3 regions of the Cobetia sp. MB87 genome follow, and region 2 is predicted to be linked to each of the others. Evidence: predicted binding sites of a transcription regulator. Region 2 holds the regulator's gene; each other region holds the start of a gene.
What was found. The regulator LexA, encoded in region 2, represses DNA repair genes until DNA is damaged. The targets are predictions, from matches to a motif close to TACTGTNTANNTANACAGTA.
Positions count from the first base shown of each region.

Region 1 (10,196 bases), on a different contig from region 2:
TCGCTGGTCGAGATGGTCGAACTGCCGGATCACCCGTGGTTCGTGGCGTGCCAGTTCCACCCGGAATTCACCTCCACGCCGCGTGATGGCCATCCGCTGTTCACCGGGTTCGTGAATGCCGCGCTCAATCACAAGGCGGCGCGTACTCGCGGCGAGTGATAGGGTGTTGAGCGGGCGCCACCCCGGGTGGCGCCCGTAGGTCTTCTCCGCGGTGGCTCAGGCCTTGATGTTCGCCAGAGCATCATCAGGCAGATTGCCGATGGACAACGATTTGATGGACGGTGCAGAGATGAGCAACGAACAACGCGTGATAGATTTTGCGGGTCTGCAAGTCGCCAACGATCGTCCGATGACGCTTTTCGGTGGCATGAACGTGCTCGAATCGCGGGAGCTGGCGCTGGAAGTCGCCGAGCAGTATGTCGAAGTGACGTCGCGCCTGGGCATGCCTTACGTCTTCAAGGCCAGCTTCGACAAGGCCAACCGCAGCTCCATGCACTCCTACCGCGGTCCCGGGATGGAGAAGGGGCTCGAGATCCTGGCCGAGATCAAGTCGCGCTTCGGTGTGCCGATCATCACGGACGTGCATGAGCCGCATCAGGCCGCGGCCGTGGCGGAAGTGGCCGATGTCATCCAGCTGCCGGCCTTCCTGGCGCGTCAGACGGACCTGGTCGTCGCCATGGCGCGCACCGGCGCCGTCATCAACGTCAAGAAGCCGCAGTTCCTCGCGCCGCACGAGATGCGCCATATCGTCGCCAAGTGCGGTGAAGCGGGCAATGATCGGATTCTGCTCTGCGAGCGTGGCTCCAGCTTCGGTTACAACAATCTGGTGGTCGACATGCTCGGCATGGCCGAGATGAAGGATACGGGGCTACCGGTATTGTTTGATGTCACCCACTCGCTGCAGCGCCCGGGTGGACGGGCTGATTCCGCTGGCGGACGTCGTGAGCAGGTCTTCGATCTGGCACGCTCCGGTGTCGCATTGGGGCTGGCAGGCCTGTTCCTCGAGGCGCATCCGGACCCTGACAACGCCAAGTGTGACGGCCCCTGCGCCTTGCCGCTGGACCAGCTCGAACCCTTCCTGCGCCAGCTGCAATCATTGGATGCGCTGGTCAAGGGCTTCGCGCCACTGGATATTCGCTGAACATGACTACTGGCCGTTCACCCCTGTGTGAGCGGCCTTTTTGCACTATGGGCAAGATGCCCGTCGTGGTGTTTCAATCCCCCGTGTAGAGGACGACACAAGATGGCCAATATCGTCGAAATCCGCGCCCTTGAGGTGCTCGATTCCCGTGGTAACCCGACCGTACAGGCCGAGGTCGTGCTGGAAGGTGGCCAACGCGCCAGTGCCTGCGCGCCTTCCGGTGCCTCCACCGGTTCGCGTGAAGCGCTGGAATTGCGTGATGGCGACAAGAGCCGTTATCTGGGCAAGGGCGTGCTGAAGGCAGTCGAAGCCGTCAATGGCGCGATCCGCGAGCGCCTGGTGGGCATGGATGCACTCGACCAGCGCGCGCTGGACGATGCCATGCTGGCGCTGGACGGTACCGAGAACAAGGAATCGCTGGGTGCCAACGCGATTCTCGCAGTCTCTCTGGCGGCTGCCAAGGCGGCAGCGCAGGCCAAGGGTATCGAGCTCTATGCTCACATCGCTGAGCTCTACGGCCAGCCGGGCCAGTACTCCATGCCGGTGCCGATGATGAACATCATCAACGGCGGTGAGCATGCCGACAACAATGTCGACATCCAGGAGTTCATGGTCCAGCCGGTCGGCGCGCCGACCTTCCGTGAAGCACTGCGCACCGGCGCCGAGATCTTCCACGCGCTGAAGAAGGTGCTGCAGGGTCGCGAGCTGAGCACCTCCGTGGGTGATGAAGGTGGCTTTGCACCGAACCTGGCGTCCAACTCCGAAGCACTGGCCGTCATCAAGCAGGCCGTCAGCGATGCGGGCTACACCCTGGGCACCGATGTGACCCTGGCGCTGGATTGCGCGTCTTCCGAGTTCTACAAGGACGGTCAGTACAACCTGTCCGGCGAAGGCAAGAGCTTCGACGCACGTGGTTTCGTCGACTATCTGGCCGGCCTGGCCGCGGAATATCCGATCGTCTCCATCGAAGACGGCATGGACGAGTCCGACTGGGAAGGCTGGAAGATGCTGACCGACGAGCTGGGCGACAAGGTGCAGCTGGTCGGCGACGACCTGTTCGTCACCAACACGCGCATCCTGAGTCGTGGTATCGATGAAGGCATCGGCAACTCCATCCTGATCAAGTTCAACCAGATCGGCTCGCTGTCCGAGACCCTGGATGCGATCAAGATGGCGCAGGCCGCCGGCTTCACCGCGGTCATCTCCCACCGCAGTGGCGAGACCGAAGACACCACCATCGCCGACCTCGCCGTCGGTACCTGTGCTGGCCAGATCAAGACCGGCTCTCTGTGCCGCTCTGACCGTGTCGCCAAGTACAACCGCCTGCTGGTGATCGAGCAGCAGCTGGGTGACGTGGCTTACAACGGCCTGAAAGAGATCAAGGGTCAGTAATCGCCTGTGATATGAGGGGCTCCGGCCCCACAGCATCGCAGGGGTAACTTGCAACGGGGTCGTGCCTTCTGGCACGGCCCCGTTGTGCATTGGAGACGATGATTGAGTGCTATTGAGGGGGATGCAGGAAACAGGCCGCTTTCAGGCACTGAATTCGTGTAAGTCATCTCTTACAAATCTCGCAGGACAATCGAGACACTGACTGCGAGTTGCCTGCGGATTTGAACGTATGTTCTTCTATATGTAGTTGATTTTATTGATTATATTTTACTTGACGGCCCGTTCAGGTATAGCGGGTTAAGAGGTTTGGCTAGTTGCCTCGCCAGCGAATGCTGCCCAGAATGGCTGCATGGACGTGAGGGTGCGGCGGGACACCGCAGTCTCGGCAGGATGCCAACGGGATGATCAGGAAAGACTTGATGGCGAGACAGGATGTTTCGCCTCGCTGAGCAGGACGCTCGGCGAAAAAAGGACCTGACATGGACGTCGGTAGCAGTGAGCTGCATATCCTCGCTTGAAGGAGTCAGGCGAGAGATGCCAGGGAAGCAAGGATAGCGGGCATGACACCGGAGTGTGTCAGGATCAGGATGATCCGTCGGCGATGGGAAGCGCCACACAGGCAGGAAGCACGATAACGACACGGAGTGTCGGAGAGCTCCAGGCTCTGATATGCAGTCAGGAAGCTTGCCCTTCACAGGAAGTGACGGATGACGGGACATCATCCGCGTCAGGAATGATGGGGCAGACAGCGGCAGCATCAAGTGGCTGGAAGCCACGACAAGGATGGTCGGACAAGGAATGTCGTGAGGCTGTCAGCTGCATAGGTAGGGAGCGGTACAGGCAGGACGCCGGGCAATGCATGGGCAGGACAGCAGGACAGGCAAATATCTGCACTAACGGGCATTGCGGTGGGACAGCTGCGCAAGCAGTGCTGCAATGCCCGCCACGCGTGACGGTGCGCCCCGAATGACAGGATGTCGTGAAGGGCAGGGACAGCACTCAGGAGTGCGATCCAGGATGGATCGACAGGAACACGCTTGGAGCGGGCGACCTTACGGGGTCGCCCTTTTTTATGCCCGTATGCCAGGGACTGAGCTCCTGGTACGAGCCCTTGGTACGAGCTCCTGGCACGAGCTTGGGGCACCGACTTCAGGCATCAGATACAGAAACGGCAGCGGCTCCCGGGGGGAATCGCTACCGTTTCTGTCATGAGAGCCGAGCTTGCCCGGTCAGGGCGGGCAAGCCGCTTGCCGCGCGAGATGCGGGTGACTTGAGGGGCTTACTGCTCCAGATACTCAAGCTTGCCATCGACACCATCCCACTTCTCGGCGTCTTCCATGGCGTCCTTCTTCTCGCTGATGTTCGGCCAGACTTCGGCCAGGTCGGCATTCAGCTCGATGAATTCCTTCTGGTTCTCCGGCACTTCATCTTCGGAGAAGATGGCTTCGGCGGGGCATTCAGGCTCACACAGCGCGCAGTCAATGCACTCATCCGGGTTGATCACCAGGAAGTTCGGGCCTTCGTAGAAGCAATCCACCGGGCAGACTTCCACGCAGTCGGTGTATTTGCAGCGAATGCAGTTCTCGGTGACGATGAATGCCATGCAGGTCTCCTGACGCGGATTGGCGTCTCTCTCGTAGGTCGTGGTCCAGGCGCCCACCATGTGTCGTCTCGGCGACATCATGGTCTTCAGGTTATAAGCGGCGCAGATGTTATAAGGCGTTATTCTAGTGGCGCTCTGCCGCCCCCGCAATCAGCAGGGGCGGATCGTTTTGGAATGGTGCTATGCCCGAAGGTTGCTGTCGAGTCTTGCCGCTCATTCTCGGGCCTTGCCACTCATTCTCGAGCCAGGCGCGTCAACGCTGGCTCGGTGTGACGGCGCTCAGCGCTGACGGTGCCATTCGTAGATCAGCTCCAGCGCTCGCTTGGGGCTCAGATCATCCGGGTCCAGGCCATTGAGGGCTTCGACGACCGGATGCGGCGGTGCCGCGAACAGGTCATTCTGTTGCGGTACCGGCTGCCCCAGCGCATCCTCGCGCGCCACCTGCGGACGATCGACTTCCTGCTGCTCCAGACTGGTCAGCTTCTCGCGTGCCCGCAGGATGACGCTCTGCGGGACACCGGCCAGCTGGGCCACCTGCAGGCCATAGCTCTGGCTGGCAGGGCCTTCCTCGACGCGGTGCATGAAGACGATGCCATCGCCATGTTCTGCGGCCGTCAGGTGCACGTTGGCGACGGCATCGGCATGCTCGGGCAGCGCCGTCATCTCGAAGTAATGGGTCGCGAACAGGGTGAAGGCACGCGTGCGCGCCAGATGCTCGGCGCTGGCCCATGCCAGTGACAGACCATCGAAGGTCGAGGTGCCACGGCCGATCTCATCCATCAACACCAGGCTCTCGTCAGTGGCGTTGTGCAGGATGCTGGCGGTCTCGGTCATCTCGACCATGAAGGTCGAGCGGCCGCCGGCCAGGTCATCCGAGGAGCCGATGCGCGTGAAGATGCGATCCAGCGGGCCGATGGATGCGCGGGACGCCGGCACGAAGCTGCCAGTATGCGCGAGCAGGGCAATCAGTGCCGTCTGGCGCATGTAGGTGGACTTACCGCCCATGTTGGGGCCGGTGATCACCAGCATGCGCCGCGTATCATCGAAGCGCACATCGTTGGGCACGAAGGGATGATCGCTGACATGTTCGACCACCGGGTGGCGTCCGCCTTCGATATCGATGCCCGGGGTCTCGCTGAGTTCTGGGCGCACGAAATCAAGAGCAGCGGCGCGATCGGCGAAGGCGGTCAGCACATCCAGTGACGCCAGCGCACGGGCCGTCTGCTGCAGGCCATCCAGTTCGGTATTCAGGTCATCCAGCAGGTGCTCATACAGCAGCTTCTCGCGCGCCAGTGACTTGGACTTGGCGGACAGCGCCTTGTCCTCGAATTCCTTGAGCTCGGGGATGATGAAGCGCTCGGCATTCTTGAGTGTCTGGCGACGGATGTATTCCGGCGGGGCCTCGGCCGATTGCGAGCGCGGCAGCTCGATGAAGTAGCCATGCACGCGGTTGTAGCCGACCTTGAGGTTGCTCAGGCCGGTGCGCTCGCGCTCGCGGGTCTCGAGTGCGACCAGGTACTGGCCGGCGTTCTCGGACAGGCCGCGATACTCGTCCAGCTCATCGTCGTAGCCATCGGCGATCACACCACCATCGCGCAGCACTACCGGCGGATTCTCGACCAGCGCCTCGCTGAGCATCGCGGAAAGTGCCGGGAACAGGCGGATGGCATCGCGCAGGTCATCGATGGCGCTGCCTTTCTCGACGCTGGCGAGTACGGCGCGCAGCTCGGGCAGGGTGTTGAGGCCATCGCGCAGGCGTGCCATGTCACGAGGGCGTGCGCTGCGCAGTGCGACACGGGCGAGTATGCGTTCCACATCGCCGATGCGCTTGAGCAGGCCTTGCAGCTCGAAGGGATAGTCGCCATCCAGCAGACGTTGCACCGCCGCCTGGCGCTGGCCGATCTGGAGTTGATCGCGCAGCGGGCGGTTGAGCCAGCGCTTGAGCAGGCGCGAGCCCATCGCGGTCGCGGTGACGTCCAGCACGCTGGCCAGCGTGTTGTCGCTGGTGCCGCCCAGGTTGGTATCGATCTCGAGGTTGCGACGGCTGGCGGCATCGATCACCACCGAGTCATCGCGGCTCTCGACGGCCAGCGCGGTCACGTGGGGCAGGCCGGTGCGCTGGGTGTCGCGAGCATAGTCGAGCAGAGCACCGGCTGCCGTGACGGCGCGCGTCAGGTGGCTGCAACCGAAGCCGTTGAGGTCCTGGACGCCGAATTGATCGCACAGCAGACGCAAGGCAGTTTCGTGATCGAAGTGCCAATCGCTCTGGCGGGTCAGGCCCGGGCGCGAGGACAGGCTGGCGGGGAGAGTACGGCTTTCACCGACCATGACCTCTGCAGGCGAAAGGCGCTGGATCTCGGCCAGCAGCTCATCATCACCATTGACCTCGAGCACGCTGAAGCGACCGGAGGAGAGTTCGAGAGCGGCCAGGCCCCAGGTCTCGCCGTCACGGTGCAGCGCCACCAGCAGGTTGTCGCGGCTGGCATCCAGCAGCGCCTCATCATGCAGCGTTCCCGGGGTGACGATACGCACGACCTTGCGCTCGACGGGCCCCTTGCTGGTCGCCGGGTCACCGATCTGCTCGCAGATGGCCACCGATTCGCCCATCTTGACCAGGCGTGCCAGATAGCCTTCGGCGCTGTGGTAGGGCACCCCTGCCATGGGGATCGGTGAGCCACCGGAGCTGCCGCGCGCCGTCAAGGTGATATCGAGCAGTTGTGCTGCGCGCTTGGCGTCCTCATGAAACAGTTCATAGAAGTCGCCCATGCGATAGAACAGCAGCACGCCGGGGTGCTCGCGTTTGATCTTCATGTACTGCGTCATCATCGGCGTCATCTGGGGCGCGCTGTTCTTGGCCATGGCCATGGACTTCCTTGACTGCACTGCAATGGGAAAAAGCACACATGCGAGAGCACGGCATGCGGGATGCGCGATATTCTACGGACTGGCGCGGCCGGCTCCAATGCCTGTGATGTCTCATGCTCGCTGCCCTTTTCACCCGATGACCTCCACAAGGAGAAAGTTCGTGAGTCAATTGACCGGTACGGCCCCTGAGGCTGCGTGCGCGAATACCCTGGCTGAGCAGTTGCAGGCATTGGCGGTCGCGCGCGGCGTGCGCGTCACCACCGCCGAGTCGTGCACCGGAGGCGGGGTGAGTGCCGCGATCACGGCGATTGCCGGCAGCTCCCGCTATTTCGATGCGGGCTACGTGACCTATTCCAATGCCACCAAGCAGCGCCTGCTGGGAGTCAGTGAGGCATCGCTTGAAACCTTCGGTGCCGTCTCCGAGGCGGTCGTCTGCGAGATGGTGCGCGGTGCCTGTCGCGAAAGTGGCGCTGAGCTGGGGGTGGCGATCAGCGGTGTGGCCGGCCCCGGCGGGGGAAGTGACGAGAAGCCCGTCGGCACCGTGTGGCTGGCGTGGGGGAGCGAGGCGCGCCAGCAGGCACGCTGCTGTCACTTTTCCGGCGACCGGCAGGCCGTGCGCGACGCCGCCGTGCGGGAGGCGCTGCAGGGCTTGATCGAGCGCGTGGAGGCCTTGCAGATCGGTACCGAAGACTCGTGAGCCCGATGCAAGCCCCGCGTTGAGGGTGCTGCCTGAAAAAGCGCATCACCGGACTGGCAGAGTGACGCAACTTGCGGCATTATACTGTCCATGTATACAGGGTTTTGCCACGACACCTCAGCCGCTAGTCTGACGGTGTCTGCTCAGCTCTCAGTGACAGAATTCTCTATTCCAGGTGGCAGCCCGTGTGGCTCCGCCGTTCGACAGGAGGCCACATGGCAAAGGACGACAATCGTACCAAGGCGCTGAACGCGGCGCTGTCCCAGATCGAGCGCCAGTTCGGCAAGGGCGCCGTCATGCGCATGGGCGATGCCCCGCGTGTGGCCATCCCGTCGGTTTCCACCGGTTCTCTGGGGCTGGATATCGCACTCGGCATCGGCGGCCTGCCCTTCGGACGCGTGGTCGAGATCTACGGTCCGGAATCCTCGGGCAAGACGACACTGACCCTCTCGGTCATCGCCCAGGCGCAGAAGCAGGGCAAGGTCTGTGCCTTCATCGATGCCGAGCACGCGCTGGATCCGTCCTACGCCGAGAAGCTGGGCGTCAATCTGGACGAGATGCTGGTCTCCCAGCCGGACACCGGTGAGCAGGCGCTCGAGATCGTCGACATGCTGGTACGCTCCGGCGGCGTTGACGTCATCATCGTCGACTCCGTGGCAGCACTGACGCCGCGTGCCGAGATCGAAGGCGAGATGGGCGACTCACACGTCGGCCTGCAGGCGCGTCTGATGTCCCAGGCACTGCGCAAGGTGACCGGTCACATCAAGAACGCCAACTGCATGGTGGTGTTCATCAACCAGATCCGCATGAAGATCGGCGTGATGTTCGGCAGCCCCGAAACCACGACTGGCGGTAACGCACTGAAGTTCTACTCCAGTGTACGTCTGGATATCCGTCGTACCGGTTCCGTGAAGTCCGGTGATGAAGTCACCGGTAACGAGACCCGCGTCAAGGTCGTCAAGAACAAGGTCGCGCCGCCGTTCCGTCAGGCCGAGTTCCAGATTCTCTACGGCAAGGGCATCTATCACGCCGGTGAGGTGATCGACCTGGGCGTGCAGTGTGGACTGGTCGGCAAGTCAGGCGCCTGGTACAGCTATCAGGGCAGCAAGATCGGTCAGGGCAAGGCCAACTCCGCCCAGTACCTGGAAGACAATCCCGCCATCATGGAGGAGATTGAAGCCCAGATCCGTGCCCAGTTGCTGGCAGCACCGGAAGCCAAGGAAGAGCCGAAAGAGACCGCGGCCGCCGAGAGTGAAGACGACCTGGATATCGATCTCGATTGAGGCTCGTCCCGAAGAAAGAGCAAGAGCGCCAGCCGCCAGGCTGGCGTCATCGCACCGTATCGTTTCCGGCTCGGTGAGATGACCCCAAGGCGCCCGCCCCGATGACTCGGAGGCGGGCGCCTTGCGTTCACGTCCATCGATGTCCTTCTGCTCAACTCCGGGAGCATGACCATGCACGATGACAGCGCTGAAATGAGTGGGCCTGAGTATCAACCGCTCGACTCAGGCGCGATGACGCCGAAACGGCGTGCACGCAATGATGCCATCGCGCGTCTGGCACGCCGCGAACATAGTCGCCGCGAGCTGCACGACTATCTCAAGGAGCGCGACTACCTGCGGGCGGTCAGCGATGACGAGTTAGCAGAGCGGCAAGCCGCGGGCGAGGAGGGTGCACAGGCGGCCTTGAGTCGCGATGAGGTCGAGCTGCTGATCGAGGAGGTGCTGGAGCGCATGGTCGAGGAGGGCCTGCAATCCGATGAGCGCTTTGCCGCCAGCTTCCTGCGGACGCGCGTCCTGCGCGGACAGGGACCGAGGCGTATCCAGCAGGAGCTGCGCCAGCGTGGTATCGATAGCGAGACGCTCAATGCCGTGATGCGTGCCGCCAGTGACCCGACGCCGGATGCCTTCGGTCATGTCGATGCGGTGGATTTCTTCGAACTGGCGCGCGAGACGCTGGCCAGGCGCTTCTCCGGCCCCGGCGAGGGGCACAAGGAGCGCGCACGGCGCGAACGCTTTCTGCTCCAGCGCGGCTTCGACTATGAGCAGCTGCGCTATGCCATGGAGTCCGCCTGGAGTGATGAGGGGGAATAAGGCTAGCGGGTGGCTGTTTGGCTCTCATGACGCGCAAACCGGCGCTTCAAGACATTTCCCCCCCTTTAGCTTGCGCGAACAGGCGTTATACTAGGTCGTCTTGCGACGGCACGGGGCAGGCGCCTTCTTTCATGCTTTTCATTGCACCTCCATGCATACCCACATGGATGAACATGCAGAAACCATGCGGAAGTCATGCAGAAGACCCCCGGAGCGTCTTTACGCACATCGCTACGGAACCTCTATGAAAAGCGCAGAAATCAGAAACGCCTTCCTGACCTATTTCGAGAAGCAGGGCCATACCATCGTTCCCACCAGCTCCCTGGTGCCGAACAACGACCCGACCCTGCTGTTCACCAACGCCGGCATGGTGCCCTTCAAGGATGTCTTCCTGGGCCGTGATCC
Region 1 covers NZ_VFBC01000004.1:74,163-84,358, forward strand. The annotation lists gene CDPAHKCJ_RS02930 (CTP synthase) at 1-159, shown strand, start outside; gene kdsA (3-deoxy-8-phosphooctulonate synthase) at 290-1,141, shown strand; gene eno (phosphopyruvate hydratase) at 1,244-2,533, shown strand; gene fdxA (ferredoxin FdxA) at 3,813-4,136, opposite strand; gene mutS (DNA mismatch repair protein MutS) at 4,416-6,995, opposite strand; gene CDPAHKCJ_RS02955 (CinA family protein) at 7,210-7,698, shown strand; gene recA (recombinase RecA) at 7,914-8,981, shown strand; gene CDPAHKCJ_RS02965 (regulatory protein RecX) at 9,153-9,791, shown strand; gene alaS (alanine--tRNA ligase) at 10,036-10,196, shown strand, end outside.
Region 1: the regulator LexA is predicted to act here: its motif matches at 7,781-7,800, upstream of recA (recombinase RecA).

Region 2 (10,196 bases):
TCCTGAGGATGGGGCAATGTCGCTGACCCTCCGCCCCGAAAGGCCCGGGGCGGAGGATCAGCGAGGCCGATCAGTCGATGGTGCTGCCGACAGTCACGATCTTCATGGTGTTGGTGCCGCCATGTGCGTTCATCTGGTCACCACGAGTCAGGATCACCAGGTCACCGCGAGTCGCGATGCCGCGGGCTTCCAGCTCCGCGATGGCGCGACGATTGATTTCCGCCGCCGGCAATTCGCTGGAATCGAAGGGCAGTGACACCACACCGCGGTAGAGCGCCATGCGACGCTGGGTCTTCTGGTCCTGCGCCAGGCCGACGATGGGCAGACCGGAGCGGATGCGCGAGGCGATCAGCGGGGTATAGCCGGATTCCGTCATGCAGACGATGGCCACGACACCGGTCAGGTGGTTGGCGGCATACATCGCGGACAGCGCGATGGTCTCGTCGGTCTTGCTGAAGCCTTCGTGGATGCGGTGCTGGGATTCCTGCGCGGCACGTTCACGTTCGGCGCCCAGGCAGACGCGATCCATGGTCTCGATGGTCTCGACCGGGAAGTCGCCGGCGGCGGTCTCGGCCGACAGCATCACGGCGTCGGTGCCGTCGAGCACGGCATTGGCGACGTCGAAGACTTCGGCGCGGGTTGGCAGCGGCGCGCTGATCATGGATTCCATCATCTGGGTGGCCGTGATGACCACGCGGTTGAGGCTGCGCGCGCGGCGGATCATGCGCTTCTGCACGCCGATCAGCTGGGCATCGCCAATCTCGACGCCCAGGTCACCACGCGCCACCATCACGCCTTCACTGGCGAGAATGATGCCGTCCAGCACGGCGTCGTCGGCCACGGCTTCGGCTCGCTCGACCTTGGCGATCAGGCCGATGTCACGACCTTCCTCGCCCAGCAGCTCACGTGCCAGCTGCATGTCGGCGCCGCTGCGCGGGAAGGACACGGCCAGATAGTCGACACCGATATCGATGGCGGTCTTCAGGTCTGCCTTGTCCTTGTCGGTCAGGGCTTCGGCAGACAGACCGCCGCCCTGCTTGTTGATGCCCTTGTTGTTGGACAGCTTGCCGCCGACCTTGACAGTGGTGTGGATCTCGTTGCCCTTGAGCTCATTGACTTCAAGCACCACGCGGCCATCGTCGAGCAGCAGCACGTCGCCCGCGACCACGTCATCGGCCAGTTCCTGGTAGTCACAGCCGACGCGCTCGACGGTGCCTTCATCACGGCCCAGGCCGATATCGAGGATGAACGGCTGGCCTTCGCTCAGCTTGACGGCGGTATCCTTGAAGCGCGCGATGCGGATCTTCGGGCCCTGCAGGTCACCCAGCACCGCGACGCTGCGGCCCTGGGCGGCAGCGGCCTGTCGTACGGCCTCGGCGCGCATGCGGTGATCTTCGGGGCTACCGTGGGAGAAGTTGAGGCGTACCACATCGACTCCGGCACGAATCATCGCGTCGAGCACACCCGGCTTGTCACTGGCAGGGCCGAGAGTGGCGACAATCTTGGTGCGGCGGATCGGGCCGTTGAACGCGTGCGGCATGAAAGCATACTCCTTGAACACTGGCGTGATGGACTGGCTGAAAACGCAAACCAGGTTGTTGTCATTTTACTACATTGAAGGCTGAAAGGGAGCCTGTCGAGTATCGTCGGCTGTCGTTGTCCATTCTCGTGATCACGATCGGGACTGCAAGGGGGGACGTGAAGTCTGCCGCGCGATTGTTGCGAATACGTTGTCGCGGGTACGCGGACGTGGACTCTCGCTTGAGGGTTTGCCGCGCTACGCCATGCGGGGGCGGCCGGCCATTTCGACGCCTGACAGCCAGGCGTCGCATGCCCTCTGTGTCGGCGTCGGGGTGATCGCCCCATCACGCCAATGTTCGCTGGCTGGCTTTCACAGGCAGCCATTTCACTGCTACCTATATAGTGGCAATAGCCTGCTGAGCGACATTTCCGCTCATCGAGCCGGCGCAGACCGTGTACCGGCCCCGTTGACCGCTGCCATGCGCTGATGACCTATGCTCAAGTCCGGCTCGGAGGCCGGATTGCCACGACCCCATGCATGACGGCTGTCGATGTCATCTGACGCAAGCCGCACGCTGGCATGGCATGTCTCGGGGCTGTCGCAGAGGCGTCATCTTGAGCCGCCTTGACGAGGTGCCAGTCTCAACATTGCTGGTCAGCGCTGAAATGCTGGGGTAGGGTAGGCGCATTTTTCGGCTGGGACAAAACCCAGCGCGACGAGTCATTCGCCGGCGCAATCAGTGCCGGCCAGGAGATGCGAGCAACCATGGGCAAGTCACTGGTGATCGTCGAGTCGCCCGCCAAGGCCAAGACCATCAACAAGTATCTCGGCAACGACTTCGTGGTGAAGTCGAGTGTCGGGCACATCCGCGACCTGCCGACCAGCGGTAGCGGCAAGCAGGCCACCGACCCCAAGGAACGTGCCCGTCAGGCGGCGGAGACCCGCAAGATGTCGCCCGAGGTCAAGGCGGCTCACAAGGCGCAGAAGGCCAAGACCCAGTTGATTCGCCGCATGGGGGTCGACCCGGAGAATGGCTGGGAGGCGCATTACGAGATCCTGCCCGGCAAGGAAAAGGTCGTTTCCGAGCTGACGCGCCTGGCCGAGAAAGCCGACACCATCTATCTCGCGACGGATCTGGACCGCGAAGGTGAGGCGATTGCCTGGCACCTGCGCGAGACCATCGGTGGCGACGATTCGCGTTACAAGCGTGTGGTCTTCAACGAGATCACCAAGAAGGCGATCACGGCGGCCTTCGATGAGCCGGGCGAGCTGAAGATGGATCGCGTGCATGCCCAGCAGGCACGCCGCTATCTGGATCGCGTCGTCGGCTTCATGGTCTCGCCGCTGCTGTGGGCCAAGGTCGCTCGTGGCCTGTCCGCCGGTCGTGTGCAGTCGGTTGCCGTGCGTCTGATCGTCGAGCGTGAGCGCGAGATCCGCGCCTTCATCCCCGAAGAGTTCTGGGATGTCCACGCTGAGCTGGCCGCCGCCAGTGGTGAAGCGATCCGTTTCGAGCTGGCGCGTCAGGATGGCAAGGCCTTCCGTCCGACCAGCGAGAAAGAGACGATGGATCGCATCGCGGCGCTGCGCACGGCCAAGCTCGCGATCACCAATCGTGAAGACAAGCCGACGCGCTCCAAGCCGAACGCGCCGTTCATCACCTCGACCCTGCAGCAGGCGGCCAGTGGTCGTCTCGGCTTCTCGGTCAAGAAGACCATGATGATGGCCCAGCGTCTCTACGAGGCGGGTTACATCACCTACATGCGTACCGACTCGACCAATCTGTCGGCGGACGCGGTCGCCACGGCGCGTGACTTCATCAGCGAAGAATACGGCAGCAACTACCTGCCGGAAGCGGCCAACGTCTACTCCAGCAAGGAGGGCGCCCAGGAAGCGCACGAAGCGATTCGTCCTTCCGAAGTGTCGCGCCGCGCCACCGATCTCGCCGGTATGGAGCGTGACGCCGAGCGTCTGTATGAGCTGATCTGGCGTCAGTTCGTGGCCTGTCAGATGCTGCCGGCTGAATACCTGTCCTCCACGCTGACCATCGAAGTGGATGGCTACGAGCTGCGTGCCAAGGGCCGTGTGCTCAAGTTCGACGGCTACACGCGTGTCATGAAGCCGATGGGCAAGAAGGAAGAGGACCAGTCGCTGCCGGATCTTGCCATCGGCGAGAAGCTGGACCTTGTCGAGCTGCAGCCGCTTCAGCACTTCACCAAGCCCACGGCGCGATACACCGAGGCCAGCCTGGTCAAGGAGCTGGAGAAGCGCGGTATCGGTCGTCCGTCCACCTATGCCGCCATCATCTCCACCATCCAGGACCGTGGCTACGTGGCGCTGGAAAACCGTCGCTTCTATGCCGAGAAGCTGGGCGACATCGTCACCGATCGCCTCAGCGAGTCCTTCAAGGACCTGATGGACTTCGGCTTCACGGCGCGCATGGAAGACTATCTCGATGAAGTGGCCAACGGCGGGCGCAACTGGCGCGAGCTGCTGGACACCTTCTACGCCGAGTTCAAGGCCGAGCTGGATCATGCCCAGTCCGAAGAGGGCATGCGTCCGAATCAGCCGGTGCCGACCGATATCGCCTGCCCGACCTGTGGGCGTGAGATGCAGATCCGTACCGCCTCCACCGGGGTCTTCCTGGGTTGTTCCGGCTACAACCTGCCGCCCAAGGAGCGCTGCAAGACCACCATCGATCTGCTGCCGGGTGATGAGGCCGTGGCGGCCGATGCCGGTGAAGATGCCGAGACGGATGCGCTGCGAGCCAAGCGCCGCTGCCCGATCTGCGCCACCGCGATGGACAGCTACCTGATCGATGAGCAGCGCAAGCTGCACGTCTGCGGCAATAGCCCGGACTGTGTCGGTCACGAGGTCGAGGAAGGGCAGTTCCGCATCAAGGGTTACGATGGCCCGGTGATCGAGTGCGACAAGTGCGGCTCCGACATGCAGCTCAAGACCGGGCGTTTCGGCAAGTACTTCGGCTGCACCAACGAGAATTGCAAGAACACCCGCAAGCTGCTCAAGTCCGGTGAGGTAGCGCCGCCGAAGATGGACCCGATTCCGATGCCGGAACTTGCCTGCGTCAAGGTCGAGGACCACTACGTACTGCGCGATGGCGCCAGTGGCCTGTTCCTGGCGGCCAGTCAGTTCCCGAAGAATCGCGAGACGCGTCCGCCGCTGGTCAAGGAGCTCAAGGCGCATGCCGACGAGCTACCGGAGAAGTATCACTTCATTCTTGATGCCCCGGATCAGGACCCGGACGGACGTCCGGCGCAGATTCGCTTCTCGCGCAAGGTCAAGGCTCAATACGTCATGACCGATGAGGAAGGCAAGGCGACCGGTTGGAAGGCGACCTATGACAACGGCCGCTGGGTCGTCGAGGACAAGCGCAAGGGAGCCAAGAGCTGATGAGCCAGCGTGCCCGTACCAATCAGCTGCTGTATCAGGCCGAGTTGCTGCTGGCCCAGTCAGCAGCCTCTGGCGACGATGAGCATGCCGTGGCACGACGCATGGCCGGTGAGGAGGGCGCGCTCGCCCTACTGGAGCTTGCGCTGGCGTCATTGCTGGAAGAGTGTGCCGTGACGGCGCGCTGGCCGCAGGGTGGCTGGCGTGAGCGCCTGACCACCCCGCCGACGCCCATTGCCGAGGTCGAACAGCTGCGCAGCCTGCTGGAGCGTCCCGACAGCTGGTTGTCTGAGCTGGTCGCGGATGTGACCCGCCTGCATGAAGAGGGCGGTGCCGCTCGCCGCGAGGAATCGCGCTCGCGTGGTGATGGCCTGATCATCGCGGCAGCCTCGAACGCCTCGCTGGCCGAGCGTCTCAGTGCCGCCATCACGGCATTCAAGGCGCTGCTGCCGCAGCTGCGCGAGTCGAGTGTCGAGTGGTAGGTTCAGGCGTTGATCTGGTGCTGCACGCTGGTGATGACTGGCGTATGGCTATCGGGTGACGTTTCGCCTTCACGGGTGCTAGACTGATCGCATTGTGGCAAGCCCTGCATTCTCCGGTACGACCATGGCTCTGGCTGTGGTCGTACTTTTTTCTGCGTCGCTGATGGCAGCGCGGTGCCGGGCTTGCCAGCCGTCGCGCTGACGATTACAACGACGCCGGTATCTCGCGAGATGCCGTGCAGGAGGAATGACGTGTCCGATCCCGCCGTACTTGAAATTGTGCAAATGGAAGATGGTGAAGTGATTCTGCGCGCCGCGGAAAGCGAAGGTGAGCCGCTGCTCAGCATTCGCATTTCGGACGAGGCCGCTGATCTGCTGCGTGACAATCGTTTCGAGGTCGCGCGTGAGATGATCGACCACGCCATCACCCGGACTCGCCTCTGGGATGGCGAAGAAGACGAGGACGAGCAGTCAGAAGGCATCGTGCACTGATTCATCGCTCATGCTTCGCGCACAAAAAAACCCGCCTCGAGGCGGGTTTTTTTGTGCGATGCGTGCGGCTTTTCTGCTGGGCAAAGCGCTGCTGGTCAAGGCCTCAGTGCAGGCCACCATCGCGGATGACGCCCACCCCGAGACCCTCGATCTCCAGACTGTCCGTGCGCAGGTCGACCTTGATCGGCGAGAAGTCCTCGTTTTCGGCTTCCAGCCATACGTAGTGCCCGTCACGGCGGAAGCGCTTGACGGTGACTTCATCCCCCAGGCGGGCCACCACGATCTGGCCATCACGCACGCTGGTGGTGCGGTGTACGGCCAGCAGGTCGCCTTCCAGAATCCCCACATCCTTCATCGACACGCCGCGCACACGCAGCAGGTAGTCGGCAGCCGGCGAGAAGTAGTCACTCGGCAGCGGACAGTGGCGGTCGATATGCTCGCTGGCAAGAATCGGGCTGCCGGCGGCCACTTCCCCGATCACCGGCAGGCCATCGTTGGCGCTGTCGTCGACGTCAGCCAGCGACGGCACGCGAATGCCGCGTGAGGTGCCCGGCACCATCTCGATGGCGCCCTTGCGCTTGAGGGCGCGCAGATGCTCTTCGGCGGCATTCGGCGAGCGAAAGCCCAGCGCCTGGGCGATTTCGGCCCGCGTCGGCGGGTAGCCAGAGGACTTGATGGTCTTGATGATGAAGTCGAAGACATCCTGCTGGCGCGGAGTAAGCGGCTGGGTCATGGCATTGCCTTTGGCCTGGGCGGCATCTTGAGCTGACGGCACGGGGTGTGCATCCATACAACTGTCATTGTATCCAGTCATGGCGGTCATGCAAGGCATCGTGGCTTGCGTGGTGGCCTCAAAGGGCAGGTAGTCGTCGAGAGATCGCTGTCTGGTGACCTTGCTTGCCCGATGTCAAAGGCTCTGCTGATGAGGTCAGGCGGGCTGTCTGGGAGAGGCGGACATGGCGAGTCCTTGGATCGCCACGGTCAGCGTTCAGCGAATATCAGCCTTGGCTAAACCTCTGGCGTTTGAAACGCGAGAGAATTGTCAGTCATGGCATGGCGCGCTAGAATCAAAGTGTTTCAAACGAATGTTCGTCGATGGCGGTGTCCGGTCGAGCCATGATCAAACATGCCGTGCTCGAGCGGGCCGTGCTCGAGCGGGCCGTGTTCGAACATGCCTTGATCGTACGCGGCCTTGCCGTGAACCAGCACCACCTCATGAGAGAGTCGCCGTGCGGGGCTTGTGCCGTGACCTACGACTCCAGTCCTTTTCTACCTGACAAGGGTTCCGCCCATGGCCCAGACCGATACCGTTACCCGCATCCTCGATACTGCCGAGGTGCTGTTCGCCGAGCGCGGCTTCGCCGAGACCTCATTGCGCAACATCACCAGCAAGGCCAAGGTCAATCTGGCGGCGGTGAACTACCACTTCGGCTCCAAGAAATCGCTGATCCAGGCGGTCTTCGCGCGCTATCTCGATCCGTTCAGTGAGCGTTTCCACGCGGCACTCGACAGCGTCGAGCAGCAATACGCCGGGCGTCAGGTGCCGCTGGAGGTCCTGCTGGAGGTGATGGCGCGCACCGTGCTGGAGGTGCCGGCCGAGCGCAACAGCCTGCGTACCTTCATGCGCCTGCTTGGGCTGGCCTATACCCAGGGGCAGGGCCACATGCGGCGCTATATCCGCGAGCATTACGGCACGGTCTTCAGCCGCTTCGCCGAGCTTCTGAAGCTGGCGACGCCTGATCTGCCGGACAACGAGCGCTTCTGGCGCCTGCACTTCATGCTCGGCAGCGTGATCTTCACCTTCTCGGGCCTGGATGCACTGCGCGATATCGAGGAGGCCGAATACGGCCATCACACCACGGTGCGTGAGCTGATTCAGCACATGCGGCCGGTGGTGGTCGCGGCGATGGCAGCGCCGTTGCCGGCCTCGCTCGGGGATGGTGAGGCGGTCACCCAGGCGGCCAGCTGATGGCCTGCTGGGTCGCGGTGGATCTCTCACGCCAGAGCCTCGAGATACGCAATGACGCGCCGAGTGGCAGTAGTGATGCGCCGCCCCCCGCGGCCGGCCCTGACGCGCTGGTGCACGCCTGCGCGATCTCCAGCGGCCTCAACGGTATCGGCGAGCTCGACGGCAGCGGTTGCACGCCAACCGGCTGGCATGTGATTCGTGCCGCCATCGGGGCGGGCAATCCGCGTGGCGCCGTCTATCGCGGACGGCGCTTCACGGGTGAGGTGTTCACGCCTGAGCTTGCCGCCGAGCATCCTGAGCGTGACTGGATACTGACGCGCATTCTGTGGCTCAGCGGCCGCGAGCCCGGCCTCAATCGCGGTCGCAATGCCCGCGGCGAGCGGGTCGATAGTCTGCGCCGTTACATCTATTTTCATGGCACGCCCAGCACGGAGCCCATGGGCGTCGCGGCATCCCACGGCTGCATTCGCTTGCGTGATGACGACCTGCTGCGACTCTTTGCCGAGGCTGTGCCCGGCACACCGGTGCTGCTGCATGTCTGAAGGCGTTGGTGTCCGAGTCTGATACCCTCCATGAGCCGTCACCGAAATCCGTGTGGCAGTCCCTTGCCGGGGTGCAGCTGGTCGCGACTGTTCGATAGGGGTTCAGTCGGCTAGAATTGCGCCTTTCCTCGCGCTGGCAGCCTGATTCATCACGTTTCTTCCAGGCTGCCAAGCCCCGTAAAAGACATGAAGTCCTGACGGTCGTGATTCCTCTCTTCACGGGACATCACTGCCGCAGGCCATGGACAGGAAGGATGACATGACACAGCCACTGGGCTCCGTAATGGTCGATGTTGCGGGGCTGACCCTCGCCCGCGACGAACGTGAACTGCTGGCACGCCCTGCCGTCGGGGGCGTCATCCTGTTTGCGCGCAACTGCGCTTCTCCCGAGCAGGTGCTGGAGCTGAGCCGCGAGATTCGCAGCGTGAATCCCCACCTGCTGATCGCCATCGATCAGGAGGGCGGGCGCGTCCAGCGTCTGCGCGAGGGCGTGACACGCCTGCCATCGATGCGCAGCCTGGCACAGTGCTGTCTCGGGCGTGACTGTGATGGTTGCGGCGAAGACGCCCAGGCCGCAGGCCTGGGTCTGGCACGCGATGCCGGCTGGCTGCTGGGCATGGAAATGGCAGCCATCGGCTGTGATATCACCTTTGCGCCGGTGCTGGATATCGATGTGGCGGGCTCGACCATCATTGGTGATCGCAGCTTCGGCGCCACGCCGGAAGACGTCATCGCGGTGGGCGGCGCCTTCATCGATGGGCTGCAGGAGGCGGGCATGTCCGCCGTCGGCAAGCATTACCCGGGGCATGGTGGCATTTCGGCCGATACCCATCTGGAGCGCGTGGTCGACCCGCGTCCGTTCCGCGAGCTGCGCGAACATGATCTCAAGCCCTTCGCGGCCCTCGCCGAGCGTCTGGGCGGCGTGATGCCGGCGCATGTGATCTATCCGGATTTCGATGCACGTCCCGCGGGCTTCTCGCCCAGCTGGTTGGGCCTGCTGCGCGAAGAGTTCGGCTTCAAGGGCGCCATCTTCTCCGATGATCTGGGCATGGCGGCGGCAGTCGCGGAAGGTGGCCCGGCAGAGCGTGCGCGCCTGGCGCTGGACGCCGGCTGTGACATGGCGCTGGTCTGCAATGACCCGGCCGCCGCGCGCGAAGTGCTCGACAGCCTCGATGACGATGAGCAGCGCCATCGAGGCAAGCGCCAGGCGCGGTTGCGCTATGCGCGGGCTCGCCCGACGCTGGATGGCCTGGTGGGGCTGGCACGCTGGCGGCGCACCCACGCGCGGCTCGAATCGATGGCGGCCAGCCAGGCATCACAGCAGGTTGCCATGCCCTCGGGCACGTTTGGCAGCGCCGAGGCGTCTGACACGTCGTCGGCCTCTGAGTCCGGTAGCGCGCAATAATCAGGCACGCGGTGTCTTTTTCGAGTCGACGACTGGCAAGGAATCCCCATGGCTGAGCAATCCGCCACCGAGGCTGCTGCCGACAAGCTGGCAGCGCCTGCCGAAGAGATGATCAATCAATGGGTCGAGCCGCTGCGCCAATGGGTCGAGCAGACCTTTGGTCTGCCGCTATGGGGCATCAATCTGGCTCTGCTGCTGCTGGCGGTGCTGTTGCTGCACCTCATCGAACGAGTGGTGCTCACTCGCCTGGCGGCGCATGCCGAGAAGAGCCGCAACCTGTGGGATGACGCCCTGGTGCATGGCCTGCGCCATCCCTTGTCATTCTGGCTCTACAGCATGGGGGTGTTGCTGGCGCTCGGCATCATCGCCGGCCAGTTCA
Region 2 covers NZ_VFBC01000007.1:303,942-314,137, forward strand. The annotation lists gene pyk (pyruvate kinase) at 71-1,540, opposite strand; gene topA (type I DNA topoisomerase) at 2,288-4,930, shown strand; gene CDPAHKCJ_RS07410 (DUF6586 family protein) at 4,930-5,409, shown strand; gene CDPAHKCJ_RS07415 (hypothetical protein) at 5,662-5,901, shown strand; gene lexA (transcriptional repressor LexA) at 6,005-6,634, opposite strand; gene CDPAHKCJ_RS07425 (TetR/AcrR family transcriptional regulator) at 7,193-7,870, shown strand; gene CDPAHKCJ_RS07430 (L,D-transpeptidase) at 7,870-8,412, shown strand; gene nagZ (beta-N-acetylhexosaminidase) at 8,672-9,817, shown strand; gene CDPAHKCJ_RS07440 (mechanosensitive ion channel family protein) at 9,866-10,196, shown strand, end outside.

Region 3 (10,196 bases), on a different contig from region 2:
GGCGGTGCACATACCGTCAGTTGAACAATGGACCCCCTGCCAAAGGAGCCGGCTGCCCCATGCCTGCACAGAAGCCGTCAGTCAGTCCGCCAGATGCGGAAAGCTTTGACCACGCCAGTGCGATAGAAGCCTGTGCACGAGGAGACGAGGCCGCGTTCCGCAGCCTTTATGATCTCGAATCTGGCCGCATGCTGGCGCTCGCCATGCGCCTGTTGAACAGCCGCGACCAGGCGGAAGATGCCGTCCATGACGCCTTCATCAAGCTGTGGTCCAACGCGGGCCAGTATCGCCGTGAACTCGGCAATGGTCGCGCCTGGCTGTTTACCATCCTGCGCTATCGCGCTCTGGATCAGCTGCGTGCCCAGGGGCGGACGCCACGCGGCGACAGCGATGCGCTCGACACGCTGGCCGATCTGCTCGCCAATCCGGAAACCGCGGCTGGTGACAGCCAGACGGCCCATCAGTTGAGCGACTGCCTGGGTGAGCTGGAAGTGCCGCGTCGCGAACCCATTCTGCTGGCCTTCTTCAAGGGACTGACACACGAACAGATCGCCGAGAAGCTGAGCGCACCGCTTGGCACCATCAAGGGACGCATCCGCGCCGGTCTCAAGCTACTGCAGGAGTGCCTGTCACGATGAATAGCCCCCTGATTCCCGAATCTCCCGAAGAACAGAACCTGCTGCTGGGTGAGCATGCCCTCGGGCTGCTGGACCCTGAGCGTGAAGCCGAAGTGCGCGCCTGGATCGAGCGCGATGACAATGCCGCACGCATGGCCCTGCGCTGGCAGCAACATTGGCTGAGCGTGAGTGACCGCCTGCCGCCGGAGCCTCCTTCCGACTCATTGTGGAAACGCATCGACGCCAGCCTGGTGCGCCTCAAGCAGTCCTCCGCCATCCGCGATGACCCAGATCAGGCCAGCGCCTCGGCCAAGGCGCCTTGGCTAATGCGCTGGCTCGGCGGTGGCCTCGGACTGGGCCTGGGGGCAGGTCTCGCTCTGGCACTGGTCATGCAGATGGGACCCTTCTCTCCCAGCGCGCCGCTGGAAGGCACGTCACCGGAGGTGGCTACCCAGACACCTGACGGCGACGCGCAACACATGGTCGCTATCCTGCAGACACTGGAAGATCCGGGCACGCCGACCTGGGTGGCCAATGTCACGCCCAGCGGTGGCCTGCAGCTGACGCCGAAGGTTTCCATCGAGCGCCCGACGGAGCGCGCCATCGAACTGTGGACCCTGACCGACCCGCAAGAAGGGCCGCGTTCACTGGGACTGGTCGATCCGATTGCCGGCATCGAACTCAGCGCCGAGCAGATCGGCAGCATGAGCCCGGGCCAGCTGCTGGAGATGACCCTGGAGCCAGAAGGCGGCTCGCCGACCGGCAAACCGACGGGCAAGATTCTCGCCATCGGTCGCCTGGTGGACCTCAATCAGCGTGATAGTTGATAGTCGTCATATCAGCCCTCGAGCATGACGATTGCCGATAGTGGCGCTTTCCGATGCTGTAATTTCACAGCGAGTCTCACGGGAAAGCGCCCTATCGATCTACTCAAGACCTGCTCTAGACCTGCTCAAAGAGGGGGTCCGTCGTCTGACGTCAGTCAAACGCCAGACATGAAAAAGCCCCGCAATCGCGGGGCTTTTTCATGTCTGGCAGCATCAGCTAGCTAGCTGGCAACAAAGCCAGTGCTCAGCTTTCAGTGCGCTCGAGCCAGGATTCGACGGTTTCAGCACCGTGCTCTTCCTTCCACTCTTTCAGCTGCTTGTGGTTGCCACCACGCGTCTCGATGACTTCACCGGTATGCGGGTTCTTGTAGACCTTCAGCTTGCGCTTGCGACGCACGCCACCGGTCTTGCTTTCCGGTGCGGCAGCAGCCGGTGCCTGAGACGCTTTCGGGTCCAGCAGGGTGATGACGTCACGAGTGGACTTGCCGTACTCGCCCATCAGCGCGTCCAGCTTGTCCTTGAATTCGAGTTCGTTCTTCAGACGGTCATCATTGCGTAGGCTTTCCAGCTGCTCTTGAAGTTTCTTGAGCTCTTGCTCTTTCTGCATGAAATCAGTCAACAGGGACATGAGTATCTCCAGGATGTCGGGACAGACAGTTGAGTCACGAAAACACGATGCTGAAAGAGGCTCGGCGATATTCATCTACCGTACATGTTTAACAGCGCGTTTTCATAAAGACTTGTGCAGGACACTCGGGACAGTTAAGCGCCCACACCAGATCAAGGGCGATTATAGACCGAGTCAACTGCGAGGTGAAGTCTTAAATAACATGTTCCCAAAGTATGCAATCTTTCCGATCAATGCAATAGCCAGCTAAAAAACAGTACTCACTGCCCAGGCACTTCATTATCTCCTGTCACAACTGAAGACAGATCTGACAAAAGCGTCTCTGCAACAACAAGAAGAAGTCTTTACCACGTCCTGACATCAGGCTTGAGGGCCCGCCATCACTAGGTCTCCAATATTCACGAGATATGCACAATTCATGACAACACCCCATCAGGAAGTATTATGCAACCACTTTTCCGTTGGTGTTTCGGCGTCAGATTGCAGACTTTCGGGGTAGAGCTGTGATTGCCTGCGCACCTCGAAAAGCATGCACCTGAACGAACAACAGAAGTCCATACTAAAGCAGGTGGTGAACTAATAGTGGTGCAAAATGCAACACTTTCTCCAGAAAGCGTCACTTCAAAAACACAGTCAACCTGATAGAATGGTCAAGGTTGACAAAGATTGAGCTGTCATCACGCCACTCCACTCTCCCGCCACTCGCAGAGATACTCCATGCCATTCTCCCAGATGCCGACCCGCGATACGGACTCACTTTCTCTCTGGCACCCTTATACCCAGATGCAAGACATGCCAGCACCACTGGAGGTGGTCGGTGGCACGGGAGCCCGCATGGCACTGGCGGGAGGTGAGACACTGCTGGATGCGACGTGTTCCTGGTGGTGCATGATCCATGGCTACGGACACCCGCGCCTCGTCGCGGCCATTCAGCAGCAAGCGGCAGAACTCTGCCATGTGATGCTGGGCGGCATTCGCCATCGACCGGCCAAGGAGCTTGCCGATGCGCTGGTGCGCGTCACCCCCGAGGGCCTGAATCATGTCTTCTTCTCGGATAGCGGCTCGGTGGGCATGGAAGTCGCCATGAAAATGGCAGTGCAATATCAGCAACAGCGCAAAGACCGCGATGACACGCGCGGACGGACGCGCATGCTGTCATTGATGAAGGCCTATCACGGCGATACGGCGGGCTGCATGGCAGTGTGTGACCCTGAAGAAGGCATGCATTCCTTGTTCACCGATTTCCTGCCCAGACATCATTTCGCACCGGCGCCGACTGCCGGTTTCAGTGCGAGTCGTGACGAGGTAGCAGACGATATCAGCGCATTGCGCGCCTGCCTGGAAACACACCAGCATGAGATAGCAGCATTGTTGATGGAGCCTCTCTTGCAGGCGGCAGGTGGCCTCAACATGTATTCGCCCTACTATCTTGAGGCGGCACGCGAGTTATGTGATGAGTTCGGAATCGTATTGATCTTCGATGAAGTCGCGACCGGCTTCGGTCGGACCGGCAAGATGTTTGCCTGTGAACACGCCAATGTCTCTCCCGACATCATGGTGCTCTCCAAGGGACTGACGGGGGGATATCTGGGACATGCCGCCACCCTGGCCCAGAGTCATATCTTCCATGCATTTGATGGCGAGGATGCGAATAGCGCCTTCATGCACGGCCCGACCTTCATGGGCAATCCGCTGGCCTGTCGGGTAGCACTGGAAAGTCTCGCGGTATTCGAGGAAGAGAATTATCTGGGCAAGATTGCCGAGCTCAATCAATTGTTGCGCGACACCCTGCTGAACTTCTCCCATCCCGCCATTCGCGATGTACGCGTATTGGGTGCCACGGCGGTGATAGAAGTACACGATGCCAGCAGTCTGGCAGGCGCTCAAGCCCATGCCCGTGAACTGGGTGTCTGGTTACGTCCCTTCGGTTGCTGGCTCTATACCATGCCGGCCTATATCACCTCGCCGCAGGACTTGCGCCAGATCACCCATGCGATGACCAGCTACTTCGAGACCCTGGAACACTGATGTACTGCTTGCACTGATACACAACACGACTGCCCCTGGCGATGTTCATCAAAGGCGATTGCCATCAGAGGCAAGCGCCATCAGGGGCAGTCACTCTCGAGCGCCACCAGTCTCGAGAGCCGTCACCATCAGAGTCATTCACCCCACAGACTGGCTTCGAGTGCCTGATACTCCTCTGGCGAGAGCTGGCCGCCCTTGACCAGTTTCTTCAGGAAGTGACGATAGCGACGCGCGACCTTGCGCCGTGCCAGCCAGGCGACGCTGGTCGCCAGCGGAATGAAGTCAGGGTTCGAGATACCGTCGATCAGCCACAATCTGGGCGGCTGGTCGTCGCTGAACTGGACCACGATATTGCGATCATTGAGATCAGACGGAATCAACCAGCGTTTCTCGAGATAGCGATAGAGATTGGCCAGCTCGCTCACCAGCACCTCGGCGCTCAGGCGCTCGGGAGTCTCGAGATGCACCTCGCGCAACCGCCGTGACGTGGAGCCGTCACTGTCGAGAATCAGATCGAAGACCAGCCCGAGCCCCTCGGCGGTGGCGACACTGCCATGGTAGGCAGGCACATAGGACCAGTCGCGCATGCCACGTCTGACCAGGCCCTCGAAATAGCGTTGCTCGCGTTCATTCTGGCGGCTGCCCTTGTCAGGGTAACGCGGGACCTTGATGCAGCGATGGGGGTCGTTCGGGTCCTGATAGACACGCCGATCATTTCCCATGCCGATGACGCGGGCATTTTCCAGCTCCAGCATGCGCACTCCTGTTGAATAACGCCTGCGACTGCAGCCGCCGGGCAGCGTGGCATTCTACAAAAAGCCGTCATTGCACGCCAACTTGTGCCATCTGGCAGCGCCCACGTTCATCGGCCATTCAGCTTGCGCTGCCCTTCTGGTATGATTACGCGCCGTTTTTGGCCGGTTTCAGGATGAAACTGCCAGCAGCACGTCATGCGAGGTATTGCCCGGGATCGGGTGGCCGCGCAGCTCTCTCGCCAGACCCTATCCCCGAAGCTACCTCAAGAGGAACTCGCATGAATGCGGTAATTCTGGCCGTCCTGGTCATGGTCGGCCTGTCGTTGGCTCGCGTCTCGGTCGTCTTCGCGCTGGTCGCCGGCGCGCTGGTCGGCGGTCTGTTCAGCGGCCTGTCCCTGACTGATACGCTCGGCGCCTTCAATGACGGTGTCGGCGGCGGCGCCAAGGTCGCGCTGGCCTACGCCACCCTCGGTGCCTTCGCCGTCGCCCTGTCTCGCTCCGGTTTGCCGGACCTGCTCGCCGCACGCCTGATCGGCCTGCTCAATGGCGAAAGCACACCGCGCCGCCAGACGGCCATCAAGTACGGCCTGCTGGGCAGCGTGACCCTGGTCGCAATTTCCTCCCAGAACCTGATTCCGGTCCACATCGCCTTCATCCCGATCCTGATTCCGCCGCTGCTGGTCGCCATGAACCGCCTGCGCCTGGATCGTCGCGCCGTGGCCTGTGCACTGACCTTCGGCCTGACCGCGCCCTACATGCTGCTGCCGGTCGGTTTCGGCTCCATCTTCCTCAACGACATCCTGCTGGCCAACATCAATGATGCCGGCCAGTCGCTCGGTCTGGACGTGACCCGTGGCATGGTGCCGATGGCGATGGCGATTCCGGTCGGCGGCATGTTCCTCGGCCTGCTGACGGCGCTGTTCGTCTCCTACCGCAAGCCGCGTGACTACGCGACCCGCGAGATCAAGTCCAGCAACGTGCCGCACCACACGCCCATGCACACGCCGTCCAAGAGCGGCCTGATCATGGCAGGCGTCGCCATCATCGCCGCCCTCGGCATTCAGCTGTATTCCGGCTCCATGATTCTCGGCGGCCTGGTCGGCTTCGCCATCCTCTCGCTGGGTGGCCTGTTCAAGTGGAACGAAGCGGATGACCTCTTCACCTCCGGCATGCGCATGATGGCACTGATCGGCTTCATCATGATCTCGGCGGCTGGTTTCGCTTCCGTGATGAAGGCCACCGGCGACATCCAGACCCTGGTCGACGCCTCCTTCCATATCATCGGTGACAACAAGCCGCTGGCCGCGCTGGTCATGCTGATGGTCGGCCTGTTCATCACTCTGGGCATCGGCTCCAGCTTCTCGACCATTCCGATCATTGCCGCCATCTACGTGCCGCTGGCGCTGCAATTCGGCTTCTCGCCGCTGGCCACCGTCGCGCTGATCGGCACCGCCGCCGCGCTGGGAGATGCCGGCTCACCGGCTTCTGATTCGACCCTCGGCCCGACTTCCGGCCTGAATGTCGATCAGCAGCATGACCACATCTGGGACAGCGTGGTGCCGACCTTCATTCACTACAACATCCCGCTGATCGTATTCGGCTGGGTGGCCGCGATGACGCTGTAATCCACTGACCGACACCACTCGGCCACAGGTGAGATGCCAGACATGACAACGCCCGGCAGCGAGGACCTTCCTCACTGTCGGGCGTTTTCGTTATTGAGCCTGCTCAGGCCCAATGAATGGGCACAGCTACTGGACAGCCATCCAGTCTTTTAGCATGATGCGCGCATGCGCAAGATCCTCCACGCCGACTGCGATTGCTTCTATGCCGCCGTCGAGATGCTCCGCCATCCCGAGTGGCGCGACGTGCCCATCGCCATCGGCGGCCGCACCGAGCAACGCGGTGTCATCGCCACCTGCAACTATCCCGCGCGTGCCTTCGGCGTACGCTCGGCGATGTCGACTGCCCGCGCGCTGCGCCTTTGCCCACAGCTGATTCTGGTGCCACCGGACTTCGAGCGCTACCGCGCCGTCTCCGCCGAGATCCAGGCACTCTTCCATGAACTGACGCCCCTGGTGGAGCCCCTCTCGCTGGATGAAGCCTATCTGGATGTCAGCGCCGTGACTGACTTTCAGGGCAGCGCCACCTGGATGGCGCGCTGGCTGAAGGAGGAGGCGCTCAAGCGCACCGGCATCACGCTCTCCCTTGGCGTGGCCGCCAACAAGTTTCTGGCCAAGATCGCCAGTGACTGGGAAAAGCCCGACGGCCTGACGGTGATCACACCCGAGACCAGCGACGCCTTCATCCGCCAGCTGCCCGTCGGCAAGCTGCACGGGGTCGGCCCGGCGACGCTGGCGCGCCTGACACGCCTGGGCATCACCACCTGCGAGGACATGCGTGGCACGCCGTTGACGACACTGGCCGAACACTTCGGCAAGTTCGGCACCCGCCTGCACGAACTGGCGCACGGCATCGATGAGCGACCAGTACGTGTCGAACGCGAGCGCAAGTCGATCAGTGTCGAACACACCTTCGATCACGACCTGCCTGACCTGCCGGCTTGTCTCGAGCGCCTGCCTGCCCTGCTCGAACGCCTGACCAGCCGTCACGCCCGCCATGACCAGCCGGTGCTGGCCAAGCAGTTCGTCAAGATCCGCTTCAACAACTTCGAGAGCACCACGCTGGAAAGCCTGCTCCCCGCCTCGACCACCACGCTGCCAAGCGCCAACAGCTTCGCCCTTTTGATGGAGCAAGCCTGGCAACGCGGCTACCGCCCTGTCCGCCTGCTGGGTGTCGGCGTGCGCCTCAAGGCCCGCGAGGACGCCCAGCAGCTGGGATTGTTCTAGCTCGCACCAGTCGCTCCCCCCATCCGAAAACAACAAAGCCGGCACCTGAAACAGGTACCGGCTTCTTCGTCATGACCTCAGGTCGATGACAGACTCATGCGTTGAGCAAGCGAAGCTCAGGCGAAGACGATGGTCTTGTTGCCGTGGATCAGCACGCGATCCTGCAGGTGCCAACGCAGCCCGCGTGCCAGCACCTTCTGCTCGACATCACGGCCGATGCGCACCAGTTCCTCGGCGGTATGGCAGTGAGTGACGCGATGGATGTCCTGCTCGATGATCGGGCCGGCATCCAGCTCTTCGGTCACGTAATGGCAGGTCGCCCCGATCAGCTTGACCCCACGTCCGAAGGCCTGGTGATACGGCTTGGCGCCCACGAAGGAAGGCAGGAAGCTGTGGTGGATATTGATCAGGCGACCGGCATAGCGCTCACACAGGCTTGGTGGAATGATCTGCATGTAGCGCGCCAGCACGATGCAATCGGCCCGGGATTCTTCCACCAGACGCTCGACCTCGGCAAAGGCCGGAGCCTTGTCATTCTTGTCGACCGGCACGTGATGGAACGGAATGCCGTGCCATTCCACCAGCGATCGCATGTCATCGTGGTTGGAAATGACGCAGGGGATCTCGCAATCCAGATCACCGGACTGCCAGCGATGCAGCAGGTCCACCAGACAATGGGAGTCCTTGGAGACCATCAATACGACACGCTTCTTGGCAGCGGTGTCATGCACGCGCCACTGCATGCCGAACTCTTCGCCGATCGGGGCGAAGCGCTTGCCGAGCTCATCGGCACTCAGGCCGATGGTTTCGGGGTTGATCTCATAGCGCATGAAGAAACGACCGGCGCCAAGATCAGAATGCTGATTGGCTTCGGTGATCCACCCGCCCTGCTCGGCGATGAAAGTGGAAACTCGGGCGACAATTCCGACCTGGTCAGGGCAGGACACCACCAGGCGATAGGCGTGAGACATCGTAAGTTCAACCATTGTGATAGCGGGAATGATGTTCAGCCGGCGAAGCGCCGGCCTGCGCGAGGAATCATGACACCGCCCGTAAGCAGCCCCTCGGCAAAGGTGGGCTATTGTAGCTGATCACGCGGCCTGAAACAGTGCTGGGCCCCGATTCTGTCCATATGGTCAATACGACATTGCGATCAGCGGCCATCACGCCAGCCCACCTCAAGGCGTCACGCGGACGGCTGGACCGCCACCGAATCAGCTCGACCGGACAACAGCGCCATTTGTGGCGCTTCGCGGGATTCCCGTATAGTTGAGCCACATTTTATAGATGGCATGACATCCATGTTGAAACCCCGCGTTCAAGTCCGTCAGAGACAACGTCCGCCGCTGCACCTGCTACCGCTGGGTGGCTGCGGCGAGATCGGCATGAATCTGACGCTGTATGGTTATCAGGATCACTGGATTGCCGTGGATTGCGGCATGATGATTCGTCAGGACCTGCCAGAAGGTCCGTTGCAGGTACCCGATATCGAGTCCCTGGCAAGTCTGGGCATCAGCCCACAGATGCTGGTGATCACCCATGGCCACGAAGACCACATCGGCGCAGTCGCCTGGCTGTGGCCCAAATGGCGCTGCCCGATCATCGCAACGCCGTTGGCGGCTGGCTTGCTGCGCGCCAAGTTTGCCGAGCGCGAGCTGGAAACCTCCAGCCTGCAGATCATCGAGGTGGATGAAGGCTTCGAATCCGGCCCCTTCGCGCTGCGATTGTTGCCGCTGACCCACTCCATTCCGGAAAGCTGCTCGTTGCTGATCGTCACGCCGGAATACCGCGTGATGCATACCGGCGACTGGAAGCTCGACCCGGAGCCGTTGATCGGCGAGCCCACTGATCCGGAGCGCTATCAGGCATTGGCACCGGTCGATCTGGTCGTCGGCGACTCCACCAATGCGCCGCTGGCGGGTCATTCGCGCAGCGAAGGCGAGGTGGCACGCGCACTGGAGAAGACGCTGGCCGGCTGTCGCGGACGCGTCGTCGTGACCTGCTTTGCCAGCAACCTGGCCCGCATCCTGGCGCTGGGGCGCGCCGCCGCACGCAATGGTCGCCGCATCACGCTGCTGGGTCGCTCCATGGAGCGCATGGTGCGCGTCGCCCGCGGTCTCGGCTATCTGGAAGACTTCCCGCCGCTGGTACCGGTGAAGGATCTGGGCTATCTGCCCCCGGAAGAGGTCATGGTGATCGCCACCGGCAGTCAGGGCGAGCCGCGCGCCGCGCTGTCACGCCTGGCCAATTCCCGCCATCCGGACTTCGAGCTGGCTGCCGGCGACACCGTGATCTTCTCTTCCAAGGCGATTCCCGGCAATGAGCTCGCCATCGGCAAGCTGCACAACGCGCTGACACGCCTTGGCGTCGGCATCATGGAAGAGAAGCAGTTCCCGGACCTGCACGCCTCCGGGCATCCGGCGCAGGAAGAACTGCGCACCTTCTATGGCTGGCTGAAACCGGTACGTCTGCTGCCGGTGCATGGCGAATAT
Region 3 covers NZ_VFBC01000003.1:199,101-209,296, forward strand. The annotation lists gene CDPAHKCJ_RS02405 (sigma-70 family RNA polymerase sigma factor) at 60-638, shown strand; gene CDPAHKCJ_RS02410 (anti-sigma factor) at 635-1,444, shown strand; gene CDPAHKCJ_RS02415 (histone-like nucleoid-structuring protein, MvaT/MvaU family) at 1,689-2,072, opposite strand; gene bioA (adenosylmethionine--8-amino-7-oxononanoate transaminase) at 2,805-4,100, shown strand; gene CDPAHKCJ_RS02425 (YrbL family protein) at 4,235-4,855, opposite strand; gene CDPAHKCJ_RS02430 (Na+/H+ antiporter family protein) at 5,134-6,480, shown strand; gene dinB (DNA polymerase IV) at 6,646-7,704, shown strand; gene purU (formyltetrahydrofolate deformylase) at 7,821-8,675, opposite strand; gene CDPAHKCJ_RS02445 (ribonuclease J) at 9,090-10,196, shown strand, end outside.
Region 3: the regulator LexA is predicted to act here: its motif matches at 6,608-6,627, upstream of dinB (DNA polymerase IV).